One region of the Bacillus cereus group sp. BfR-BA-01316 genome, then DNA from elsewhere that is predicted to be linked to it. Evidence: predicted binding sites of a transcription regulator. Region 1 holds the regulator's gene; each other region holds the start of a gene.

Region 1 (3,143 bases):
TAACGGTCATGGGAAACGATTAAAATCGCGCCAGGATAGCCTTGTAAATATTGTTCAAGCCATGTTAGTGTCTCAATGTCCAAATGGTTTGTAGGTTCGTCTAAAATAAGTAAGTCTGGTCTAGTTAATAATAATTTCCCAAGAGCTAATCGAGTCTTTTGTCCACCACTTAATGTAGAAATTGTCGTCTGATGCGTTTCAACTGGGAAGCCAAGACCGCTTAAAATCGAGCGTATATCCGCTTCGTACTGATAGCCGCCTTGATCTTTATAATCTAATTGTAATTGGTCATAATCAGCTAATAATTTCTCGTATATAGCCGCATTTGAAAAGTTTTCTTCTTTTCCCATCTCTTGCTCTAGCCTTCGAAGTTTTGTCTCCATCTGCTGTAGATGTGTAAAGACGGTTAACATTTCATCCCAAATTGTTAAAGACGTTTCTAATCCGGTATTTTGAGCTAAATACCCCATTGAGACATCTTTCGGTTTTATAATTTCACCACCATCATGAGATAACTCACCAGCTATTATTTTTAATAATGTAGATTTTCCGGCTCCATTTCGTCCGACTAATGCGATACGATCTTTTGTTTGTACTTCCAATTTTATGTTTGCAATAATCGTTTCTGCACCGTATAATTTCGAAAGCCCATTCACTTGTAATAATATCAATGTTTTCACCTCAAATAATTTCTTAACTTTGCCATGTTTATATTTCTCAATCATACTAAAAATAGTGTATAGTTTAAAATAAAGAGAGAATACTTCTTCTCTTTATTATACAAGGAAATTCATGAGTACTAAACTGCTGTATTTGATTCAAGTATATGAATAAAGATAGGAAGAGAGGAGAGGTTATATGGATCAACAAAAAATTCCACAGGCCACTGCCAAACGATTGCCTCTATACTATCGATTTATCCAAAACTTATCTCTTTCTGGTAAGCAACGTGTTTCATCAGCCGAATTGAGTGAAGCGGTAAAGGTTGATTCCGCAACTATTCGAAGAGATTTTTCATATTTTGGAGCGTTAGGGAAAAAAGGATATGGATATAACGTAAATTATTTATTATCATTTTTCCGTGAAACACTCGACCAAGATGATATAACACGTGTAGCACTTATTGGAGTAGGTAATTTAGGGACCGCTTTCTTACATTATAATTTCACGAAAAACAATAATACAAAAATTGAAATGGCGTTTGATGTTAGTGAAGAGAAAGTTGGAACAGAAATCGGAGGAATTCCTGTATATCATTTGGATGAATTAGAAGAACGTTTATCAACTGATATACAAGTGGCAATATTAACGGTACCCGCTACAGTAGCGCAAGCTGTGGCAGATAGATTGGCAGAAACGAATGTGCATGGTATTTTAAATTTCACGCCAGCACGATTAAATGTGTCAGAGAATATAAGAATTCATCATATTGATTTAGCTGTAGAGTTACAAACACTTGTTTACTTTTTGAAGAATTATCCACAATAAAACGCAGAGGAGACGACCTCTGCGTTTTATTATTGTTTTTTCTTTGTGAATTTGACTAAGATAAGGCGAAGTGCCAAATTAAAATCAATTGTTGCCATAACTGCAAATAGTATTGTCCACACATTCCAAATTGTATCTGTCACGTTCGTAATGGCGAATCGTGTAAAGATACATCCTAGAAGGAAGTATAGTGCAGCCATGAACAATGGTGAGTTTCTCATACAAAAAATCCTCCGATAAAGCCTTGCATTTTCTCGGCTTCTTTAATCATTTCTTGAATTTGCTCATTGCTTACTACAATTTGAGCGACTGCAACGAATGTATTCATCGCAACATGAGCTGCAATTGGAACGATAATACGTTTCGTTTTTACATATAAAAAGGCGAATACGAGCCCCATAGCAGTGTATACCAACAAGTGAGTAAAATCAAAATGAATCGCTGCAAATACAAGGGAACTAATGATAGCGGCAATAAAGAAGTTAAACTTCTTATAAAGTGTACCAAATAAAATTTTTCTAAATACGATTTCTTCTAAGATAGGTCCAATTATAGATACAACAATAAGGAACCAAGGTGTTGTTCTTGCGATGTCCATAAGCCTTGCTGTATTTTCAGATCCAGGTTTAATACCTAGTAAATACATTTCAATCATACCAGCGATACTTTGTGAGAAAAATGCTAAGAAGAACCCGATAAAAATCCATCCAATTGTAGCTGGAACAGTAGAGCGCATTTTATCTAAATGCCTGTCACGAATATCTGTTCTAAGTAACCAAAGTACAATGCATAATGCAATAAAGAAGCTAATGATTGCCCAATGGCCAGTTATAAGCTGAATTTTTTCCTCTCTAGTAAATCCCCTATTATCATATAGTCCAGTTTTCAGGAGAAGCGGTAACCCGGCAATGCCTGATAACTGCATTAAAATGTATGTAACGATAATCCACCAATATTGTTTTTTCAAATGGTTTAACCATCCTTTCTAACGCTAGTGTATGAGATAAGGTAGGATAACATGTAAATATGCTACCTACGATATAAACTTTCATTTGAATTATATTTTTTTTGTAAATAAGTATTTGAAAATAAAATAGGAGACAGGAAAAAGTTGTACGTTTAGCGAAAACAACTTAGGGTGTCTTTCATATTGTAACATACAAGAAGTGGGAGCAACGATTCATATAGTAAAGGTAGTAGAAGAAGTAATGCTATATAGGAAAGTGCATAAAGTAATTTGCGAAAAAATTATGATTTTTTTACTTGCAAAAGAAATTGAGATTATTTATTATTAGAAGTGTGTTAGCACTCGTGTGACTTGAGTGCTAATAAATAAAATTTACATAACAAAATGAGGAGGTTATTGTTCATGCTAAAGCCATTAGGTGATCGCGTTGTAATTGAACTTGTTCAAGCAGAAGAAAAAACAGCAAGTGGTATTGTATTACCAGACACTGCAAAAGAAAAACCACAAGAGGGTAAAGTTATTGCAGTAGGTACTGGCCGAGTGCTTGAAAATGGTGAGCGTGTTGCTTTAGAGGTAGCAGCAGGTGATCTTATCATCTTCTCAAAATATGCAGGTACTGAAGTGAAATACGAAGGTACAGACTACTTGATTTTACGTGAAAGTGACATTTTAGCAGTTATCGGTTAAT
Region 2 (3,143 bases), on a different contig from region 1:
TGGTGGTAATTTGAACCACTGCATACTCTTTTTTCTATTTGCCAGCCTTTTTATATTTAATAAATGAGTAGCTGTTACGTTTTGGGAAACTGAATTTTTCCCATAGGAACCACATCCAAGTGTAAGTGATGGAATAAACCCATTGTATATATCACCTATTCCACCTTGTGATGAAGGGGCATTTACAATGAGACGGCAAGCTTTCATACGCAAACCAAATTGTTTTTGCACTTCTTTATTTGTAGAATGGATGACTGCTGAATGTCCTAAACCACCAAGATTCAACATTTCTTCGCAATATGTAAATCCTTCTTCTAATGAATTTGCTTTTACACAAGCTAATACTGGACTCAGTTTTTCACGAGATAGTGGATACGCTGCTCCGATCCCTTTAATTTCAGCTACAAGCATTTTTGTATCTTCAGGTACAGTGATCCCTACTAATTCGGCAATATACTGTGCTGATTTCCCAACAATATCACTATTTACTGCACATGTGTTTTCATTAATAACAAGCTTTTCTAACTCTTTTCTCTCTTCTTCTGTTACAAAGTAACAATTATTTGCTATCATTTCTGTTTTAACATCATCATAGATTTCCTTATCTACAATGATAGCTTGTTCAGATGCACAAATCATACCGTTATCAAATGTTTTCGATAAAATTAAATCATTAACAGCACGTTTTACATGTGCCGATTTCTCTATGTAACATGGTACATTACCTGGCCCTACACCTAACGCTGGTTTGCCAGTAGAATACGCTGATTTCACCATACCAGCTCCTCCAGTTGCTAGAACGAGCGCAACACCTTCATGATTCATTAATTGTTTCGTTGCTTCGACAGAAGGTCTGTCAATCCATTGAATGCAGTGCTTTGGTGCACCAGCCTTCAATGCAGCATCGTATACTGTTTTCGCTGCTGCAATAGAACATTTTTGTGCAGAAGGATGGAAAGCGAAAATAATTGGATTTCTCGTTTTTATCGCGATTAATGCTTTAAACATCGTTGTCGACGTTGGATTCGTTACTGGCGTTACTCCAGCTACTACACCAACCGGTTCCGCAATTTCTATTATTTCTTCATGAGGATCTTCATGAATAATTCCTACCGTTTTGTCTTTCTTTATACTATGCCAAATATATTCAGTAGCAAAAATATTTTTAATACATTTGTCTTCATATACACCACGACCCGTTTCTTCAACAGCCAACTTCGCAAGCGGCATATGTTGATCAACACCTGCAAGCGCCATTTCATGAACAATGTTGTCAATTTGCTCTTGTGTAAAACCTTCTAATGCTTGTAAAGCTTTTTGACCGTTCTTCACTAATGTATCAATCATCTCTTTTACCTCTTGCATTTCATTTACAGCTTTCTCTTTGACTACCATGTAAATTTCCTCCTATTCTGTTATCATGGCCCTTATAAGTCCCTATAGGTCATAATAAGTCCCGATTAGCGTAAAAAAATAGAGTTGCCTTCCTACATGAATCTCATTGTTTGTGAAACTTTTCACAAGATTGTTCGTGAGTAATATTTCATGACTTCACTATACATGAAATCATTTTATTTGTGTATGTCCATTTTGTGAAACTTTTCACAAAAAACCTTTTAAAAAGCACTGCTCTATAAGCAGTACTTTCTCATTATGCTAACGCTTGTGCTAAATCTTCAATCAAATCTTCACCATCTTCAATACCGACAGAAATACGAATTAGTGTATCTGTAATCCCTAATTCTTTACGGCGATCAGCCGGAATAGACGCATGTGTCATTTGTGATGGAATAGAAATTAAACTTTCTACTGCTCCTAAGCTTTCAGCAAGTGTGAAGTATTGTAACTTCTCAAGTACTCTATTTAATGTTTCCTCACTATCTACATCGAATGAGATGATTGCACCAAATCCATTCGCCTGTTCTGTTGCTAATTCGTGATTTTGATGTGATTCAAGACCTGGATAATATACTTTATTTACTTTCGGATGGTTATTTAAAAACTCAGCAATTGCGCGTGAATTTATTTCATGCTCTTCCATACGAATTCCTAATGTTTTTAAACCGCGAAGTAGTAAGAAGCTATCTTGTGGTCCAAGAATACCTCCTGTTGAGTTTTGTACGAAATGAAGGTCTTCTGCTAGTTGCAGACTATTTACAACTACTAGGCCTGCAACTACATCACTATGCCCACCTAAATATTTCGTTGCACTATGAAGTACAATGTCTGCTCCTAAGGAAATTGGCGACTGCCAATATGGCGTCATGAATGTGTTATCAATAATTGTTAATAAATCGTTTTCTTTAGCAAGAGTGGATATTTTCTTAATATCAGTAATTTTCAGTAATGGATTCGTTGGTGTTTCCACATAAATCGCTTTCGTATTTGGACGAATTGCTTCTACAACTTCCTCCAAGTTTGTTGTGTCTACAAAAGTATGCTCAATACCGAAACGATTTAATACTTTCGTGATAATACGATACGTTCCACCGTAAACATCATCTGTTAAAATGACGTGATCTCCTTTTGAGAATAGCATAATAGTTGCTGTAATAGCTGCCATCCCTGAACCAAATGCAAATCCTGCATGACCATTTTCTAACACTGCAATCATTTCTTCTAAAGCTGAACGAGTTGGATTACCAGTTCTAGAATATTCATATCCTTGGTGCTTACCAACTGCTTCTTGTTTGTACGTACTCGTTTGATATATCGGCACGTTTACAGATCCAGTTGAAGGTTCTCCTATGCGAATACCATGAATTAACTTTGTCTTTGCTCTCATTTTTTATTCCCATCCTTTGTATATATCTTTACTTAAATAACGCTCACTACTATCTGGAAAAATCGTTACAATATTTGTGTCTGGTTTTGCTTTCTCAGCCTCAAGCAAGCTTGCATGGAATGCCGCTCCTGAAGAGCTTCCAACGAGAAGACCTTCCTTTTGCGCCAATTCTTTTACACGTAAAAATGCATTTCGATCAGAAATCGTATGAATTTCATCAAAATAAGATGTTTTTAAAAATGGTGGAATGAATTCAAGACCAATACCTTCTGTTTCATGTGAACCAGCTTTGCCGCCATTTAAAATGGATCCTTCTGGTTCTACAATAACCGTTTTAATATCAATATTTTTTTCTTTT
Region 3 (3,143 bases), on a different contig from region 1:
AAGGATAATGGTGAAAAATATTGATACTACATTCTCGTATACGAATAATCAAGTTCAGCGAATTAGGAAACAAACAAGCGAAGCAACAAGGCAATCGCAAGGTGTATCTGAGACACTTGCAGAAATTTCTTTAGGTGCAGAGCAATCAGCAGCATCGATTCATGCCATTGTTTCTACTGTAGATACAACGACTTCTATTGCGAGTGAAGTAGAAGAAAAAGCAAAGCAGTCTGACGGGTTGTCTTCAGAAATGGTTCAAGATTTAGGTCAAAGCACACGTGTTTTTGTTTCTTTAATTCAAGGCATTCAAACATTGGCGAAAGAAAATGAAAATTCACTGCAAAATGTACAGAAATTAGAAGAAAGAATGAAACAGGTGGAACAAATAGTTTCTGTGGTAAGTGAGATTGCTAGCCAAACAAACTTATTAGCATTAAATGCTTCTATTGAGGCGGCTCGTGCAGGAGAACATGGAAAAGGCTTTGCAGTTGTAGCAGAAGAGGTACGAAAACTTGCTGATGAAAGTGATCATTCTGCGAGAAACATATCGCAATTATTACGGAATATGCAAGAAGAAGTGCAACAAGTAGCGTTGAAAATGAGAAGGCAAGTGAAAATAGCTAAAGAAGAAGCAAAACGTGGTGAGGCTACTGAATTGATTTTACAAGAAATGTCATCAAGTATTATAGAAGTAGCCGATGCTACGAAGCAAATTAGTAGTTATATGAATGAACAAGTAAGTCACATTCAGCAAACAGGATCACAAACAAAGGCTGTAGCAGCAATTGCAGAGGAAACGTCAGCTGGTTCACAAGAAGTGGCGCGTGTGATGCTACAACAGTCCAAAAATATGGTGGTAATCGATCAATTATTAAAAGATTTAGAGAAGCAAGCAGCCGATTTAAAACAAACGATTGAACGATTTTCAATGTAAAGAAAAGAACAGAATGCTGTCCTTCTCTTTTTTAGCTAGATTTAATATCTATAGTTAAAAGATATAAACTATGAACGTTTCCGCAACATTCTGTTCTGTCCCTTTCGGATGAAAATTATAGCGAGCTATAATATTAAAAGGGGTGTCTTTTATGAAAAAAGAAAAAAGACAACGATTAATTAAACAATTTGTAAAGGAGTATGAAATAGAGAAGCAAGAAAGATTAGTAGAATTGTTAGCAAAAAAAGATGTATTAGTAACACAAGCTACGGTTTCTCGAGACATTCGTGAGTTAAACTTAACGAAGGTACCTTCTCAAGAAGGATTAATGATATATAAATTTTTCTCAGAAGAGCATTTACAAACTGATATAAAGTTAAAGAAAAAATTACGAGAGGTTGTTGTAAAAATTGATTGTGTAGATCAATTAATGGTTATTAAAACATTACCTGGTAATGCACATGTTATTGGTGTTTTATTTGATGAGTTAGATTGGAAAGAAAAAATAGGATGTATATGTGGAAATGATACATGCCTTATAATTTCTCAGTCGAAATCAGATAGGGAGATTTTAGAAGAAAGGTTAAATTTAATTATTTAGATGAAAAATCCTGTTTTTAATAAAAATTAAAAACAGGATTTTTGTTTAAATACGGAAGTTAAATATTCAACATATATGCGTAATATATATTTTTTTTTGTTGAAAAAGTGGGATAAAGTGTTATAAAAATACAAATTTATATGATTTTTAAAAAATAACTTGTTTAATATTTCACAATGATAATGTGGATGCTTTCACAAAGATGAAAGCGCATAGCATTTATTATGTACTTGTAAGACATCAAACATATTTAAAAGGAGGTACAACAAATGAAGCATCCGATACATGTTACTTCAGAAATTGGGGAATTACAAACGGTTTTATTAAAACGACCTGGTAAAGAAGTGGAAAACTTAACGCCAGATTATTTGCAACAATTATTATTTGATGATATTCCATACTTACCAATTATTCAAAAAGAGCATGATTATTTTGCACAAACATTACGCAATCGGGGTGTTGAAGTTCTTTATTTAGAAAAACTAGCTGCTGAGGCATTAGTAGATAAAAAACTTCGAGAAGAATTTGTTGATCGTATTTTAGAAGAAGGACAGGCTGACGTAAATGTTGCACATCAAACTTTAAAAGAATATTTACTTTCCTTTTCAAATGAAGAATTAATTCAAAAAATTATGGGTGGTGTACGGAAAAGCGAAATTGAAACAAGTAAGAAGACACATTTATACGAATTAATGGAAGACCATTATCCGTTTTACTTAGACCCAATGCCTAATTTATATTTTACTCGTGATCCAGCAGCTACCGTGGGTGATGGCTTAACGATAAATAAGATGAGAGAACCGGCGCGTAGACGTGAATCATTATTCATGGAGTACATCATTAAATATCATCCAAGATTTGCAAATCACAATGTGCCAATTTGGCTAGATCGTGATTATAAGTTTCCAATTGAAGGTGGCGACGAGCTAATTTTAAATGAAGAAACAATTGCAATTGGAGTATCTGCCCGTACTTCAGCTAAAGCAATTGAACGTTTAGCTAAAAATCTCTTTAGCCGACAAAATAAAATTAAGAAAGTGTTAGCGATAGAAATTCTAAAATGCCGAGCGTTTATGCACTTAGATACAGTATTTACAATGGTCGATTATGACAAATTTACAATTCACCCGGCCATTCAAGGGCCGAAAGGAAATATGAATATTTATATTTTAGAAAAAGGCTCAGATGAAGAAACTCTTAAAATCACACATCGTACTTCTTTAATGGAAGCATTAAAAGAGGTATTAGGCTTAAATGAATTAGTTCTTATTCCTTGTGGAGGAGGAGATGTAATTGCTTCTGCTCGTGAACAATGGAATGATGGCTCGAATACATTAGCAATTGCGCCAGGTGTAGTTGTTACATATGATCGCAACTATGTATCCAATACTTTATTACGGGAACATGGTATAGAAGTCATTGAGGTACTAAGTTCGGAATTATCTCGTGGTCGTGGGGGTCCACGTTGCATGAGTATGCCAATTGTTCGTAAAGATATTTAGTATAAATAACGGAGAAGGTAGGGATGAAGTATGTTAATGACTAGACCAAATTTAAAAGGAAGAAGTTTTCTAGCTGAAAAAGATTTTACACAAGAGGAATTAATAT
Region 4 (3,143 bases), on a different contig from region 1:
CGCAGGTTCAAATCCTGTCCCCGCAACCAAATGGTCCCGTGGTGTAGTGGTTAACATGCCTGCCTGTCACGCAGGAGATCGCCGGTTCGACCCCGGTCGGGACCGCCATTTTTTTACATAAAGGCTCGGTAGCTCAGTCGGTAGAGCAGAGGACTGAAAATCCTCGTGTCGGCGGTTCGATTCCGTCCCGAGCCACCATTTTGAAATCGCAAGCCGGCTTAGCTCAATTGGTAGAGCAACTGACTTGTAATCAGTAGGTTGGGGGTTCAAGTCCTCTAGCCGGCACCACTTTCAAAATGAGCCATTAGCTCAGTTGGTAGAGCATCTGACTTTTAATCAGAGGGTCGAAGGTTCGAATCCTTCATGGCTCACCATTTTCAATTTAATGCGGGTGTAGTTTAGTGGTAAAACAAGAGCCTTCCAAGCTCTGGTCGAGAGTTCGATTCTCTTCACCCGCTTATCTATTATGGGCCTATAGCTCAGCTGGTTAGAGCGCACGCCTGATAAGCGTGAGGTCGATGGTTCGAGTCCATTTAGGCCCACCATAATTATTCCGCAGTAGCTCAGTGGTAGAGCTATCGGCTGTTAACCGATCGGTCGTAGGTTCGAGTCCTACCTGCGGAGCCATATTATAGAGAAGTACCCAAGTGGCTCAAGGGGCTCCCCTGCTAAGGGAGTAGATCGCGAATGCGGTGCGAGGGTTCGAATCCCTTCTTCTCTGCCAGATTTGGCCCGTTGGTCAAGTGGTTAAGACACCGCCCTTTCACGGCGGTAACACGGGTTCGAATCCCGTACGGGTCATACTAAAAGAGATAGCATAAACTGCTATCTCTTTTTTGTTGTGTAAAAGTGGACTTTGAGTAGTCTGCTTTTTTTTATAGATTTTTGTATACTTTTTTCTATTCTAATCGTCTAACTAATAGAAAGGAGCGAGCGATGGAGTATGAAAAGATCATTATAGAAACCTCTAAAAGCATTTATAGGTATTTTCTTAAAATAGGGCTAACATCAGCAGATTTACAAAAATTAAACGGTCAAAATTATGTAAAGGCTGCTGTATTAGGGGCTACTGTGGAAAATAAATAATATATAGAAGAAGCTGTCTTTCAATAGGTAATCTATTTGGGGCAGCTTTTTTATGATGTTATCATTATCGATAAGGCGATATATTGCAAAAATCGCTGATATAATGTGAGTTGCGGTCGATATATTCAGAAAATCGCCTATATAATTTCATTTATCGGGATACTTCTAAGAAAAAAGCTTTCACAATCTAAAGAAAACGCCTCCATTGAGATGGATTTCACCCGCACTCTAATAACTTTACACTCTATGTGAAAAAGTTCACAAATAGGTCATAATTTGTGAAGTAATTCACAATGAATCGTGCTACAATATGAATGTAAAGAAGTTAAACAACATTAAATTAGTATTTTAATTAATTACTTAAACAATAATATAAAATATATGTGAACAATAGAGAGGGGAAATTAACATGAAAAAAGGTATCAATCGTGTAGTATTAGTAGGAACAGGAGCTGTAGGTTGTAGTTACGCTTACTCAATGATTAACCAAGGTGTAGCTGAAGAATTCGTACTTGTAGATGTAAATGAAGCAAAAGCAGAAGGGGAAGCAATGGACTTAAGCCATGCGGTACCATTCTCTCCAGCACCAACAAAAGTTTGGAGCGGTAGCTATGCAGATTGTAAAGATGCAGATCTAGTTGTTATCACTGCTGGATTACCACAAAAGCCAGGCGAAACTCGTTTAGACTTAGTTGAGAAAAATACAAAGATCTTTAAACAAATCGTTCGCGGTATTATGGATAGCGGATTCGATGGAATCTTCTTAATCGCAACTAACCCAGTTGATATTTTAACTTACGTAACTTGGAAAGAATCTGGCTTGCCAAAAGAGCGCGTAATCGGCTCTGGTACTACTTTAGACTCTGCTCGTTTCCGCTACATGTTAGGTGACTACTTAGATGTAGATCCACGTAACGTTCATGCTTATATCGTTGGTGAGCACGGTGACACTGAACTTCCAGTATGGAGCCACGCTACTGTAGGTGTACAAAAACTAGAAACAATCTTAGCGAACAACGAACAGTACAACCAAGAAGATTTAGATAAAATCTTTGAAAATGTACGCGATGCAGCTTACCACATTATCGAGCGTAAAGGCGCAACTTACTACGGAATCGGTATGTCACTACTTCGTGTAACTAAAGCGATCTTAAGTAACGAGAACAGCGTGTTAACTGTATCTGCATACCTTGAAGGCCAATATGGTGAGAAAGATGCTTACGTAGGTGTTCCAGCTGTTATTAACCGCGAAGGTGTACGTGAAATCGTAGAGCTTGAATTAAACGAAGAAGAAAAAGTGAAATTCGCTCATTCTGTAAAAGTATTAAAAGAAACAATGGCACCAGTACTTTAATAATTGATAAATAATTCAGAGGTGGGAAACTGCTTCCTCCTTCTGGACTTATATATAATTGAATATAAATTCCTTTTCCGGTTTCCCTTGTATATCCCCAATATACCCCTTTTGCTGGAGAAGGGTCGTTTATAGAAAAAGCACTCTATTTTTGAATAGAGTGCTTTTGTGCGTTATCCCACTATTTGCGAGCAGAGTTTCACTTTATTCTTTAGGAGTTAACCTTGTGGCAATTTTTCCTAACCGCCATTCATCTCCCGCATACTCATTGGACCATGTCCTACCTATTCCTTGAGGTGGGAGTTTTCCGTCGGGAAATGATAAAATTTGTGACAAAAAATGTTGAGAAATATTTTTAAACAATAGATTATTTCACTTGTATTTTACGTGAGAAATAGCGTAAAAAATGGAGAGAAACCAATAAAATAAATATTGAGCAACAATGAAAGGCGAGAAATAGTAAGGAAAATGAAGCGTTTGCAATGAATATTCGTCAAAATTCGATATTTTATATGGAAATTCGAAAAAAATTAAACATTTTCAAGGAAAAAACGTATATTTTTAAAAAATAACAAGGGTATTTCAGTTTTTTGCAGAAATAGTTAAAGTGTTAAAAATTTCTGTCATCTTAGTGAGGTGAACATATTGGATGTAATAAATTGTGAAGAAGTGAAACGAGATGAGTTTCATACAGAAAAGTACT

Evidence for each region. The regulator Rex, encoded in region 1, represses fermentation and respiration genes when NADH is low (regulators of the CRP and FNR family bind a similar motif). The targets are predictions, from matches to a motif close to TTGTGAAATATTTCACAA.
Region 2: the regulator Rex is predicted to act here: its motif matches at 1,591-1,608, upstream of adhE (bifunctional acetaldehyde-CoA/alcohol dehydrogenase).
Region 3: the regulator Rex is predicted to act here: its motif matches at 1,695-1,712, upstream of arcA (arginine deiminase).
Region 4: the regulator Rex is predicted to act here: its motif matches at 1,363-1,380, upstream of MR071_RS10200 (L-lactate dehydrogenase).

What each region holds. Positions count from the first base shown of each region.
Region 1 covers NZ_JAKUGX010000051.1:7,998-11,140, reverse strand. Annotated here, with positions in the region: gene MR071_RS24120 (ABC-F family ATP-binding cassette domain-containing protein) at 1-671, opposite strand, end outside; gene MR071_RS24115 (redox-sensing transcriptional repressor Rex) at 859-1,488, shown strand; gene MR071_RS24110 (YdiK family protein) at 1,518-1,709, opposite strand; gene MR071_RS24105 (CPBP family intramembrane glutamic endopeptidase) at 1,706-2,455, opposite strand; gene groES (co-chaperone GroES) at 2,858-3,142, shown strand.
Region 2 covers NZ_JAKUGX010000002.1:214,299-217,441, forward strand. Annotated here, with positions in the region: gene adhE (bifunctional acetaldehyde-CoA/alcohol dehydrogenase) at 1-1,395, opposite strand, end outside; gene MR071_RS02835 (bifunctional cystathionine gamma-lyase/homocysteine desulfhydrase) at 1,652-2,785, opposite strand; gene MR071_RS02840 (O-acetylserine dependent cystathionine beta-synthase) at 2,789-3,143, opposite strand, start outside.
Region 3 covers NZ_JAKUGX010000010.1:97,151-100,293, forward strand. Annotated here, with positions in the region: gene MR071_RS10775 (methyl-accepting chemotaxis protein) at 1-934, shown strand, start outside; gene argR (arginine repressor) at 1,086-1,535, shown strand; gene arcA (arginine deiminase) at 1,805-3,037, shown strand; gene argF (ornithine carbamoyltransferase) at 3,068-3,143, shown strand, end outside.
Region 4 covers NZ_JAKUGX010000009.1:135,874-139,016, reverse strand. Annotated here, with positions in the region: tRNA gene MR071_RS10255 (tRNA-Met) at 1-29, shown strand, start outside; tRNA gene MR071_RS10250 (tRNA-Asp) at 33-108, shown strand; tRNA gene MR071_RS10245 (tRNA-Phe) at 123-198, shown strand; tRNA gene MR071_RS10240 (tRNA-Thr) at 213-288, shown strand; tRNA gene MR071_RS10235 (tRNA-Lys) at 299-374, shown strand; tRNA gene MR071_RS10230 (tRNA-Gly) at 388-458, shown strand; tRNA gene MR071_RS10225 (tRNA-Ile) at 469-545, shown strand; tRNA gene MR071_RS10220 (tRNA-Asn) at 553-627, shown strand; tRNA gene MR071_RS10215 (tRNA-Ser) at 634-724, shown strand; tRNA gene MR071_RS10210 (tRNA-Glu) at 730-801, shown strand; gene MR071_RS10205 (hypothetical protein) at 937-1,086, shown strand; gene MR071_RS10200 (L-lactate dehydrogenase) at 1,496-2,440, shown strand; gene glgB (1,4-alpha-glucan branching protein GlgB) at 3,086-3,143, shown strand, end outside.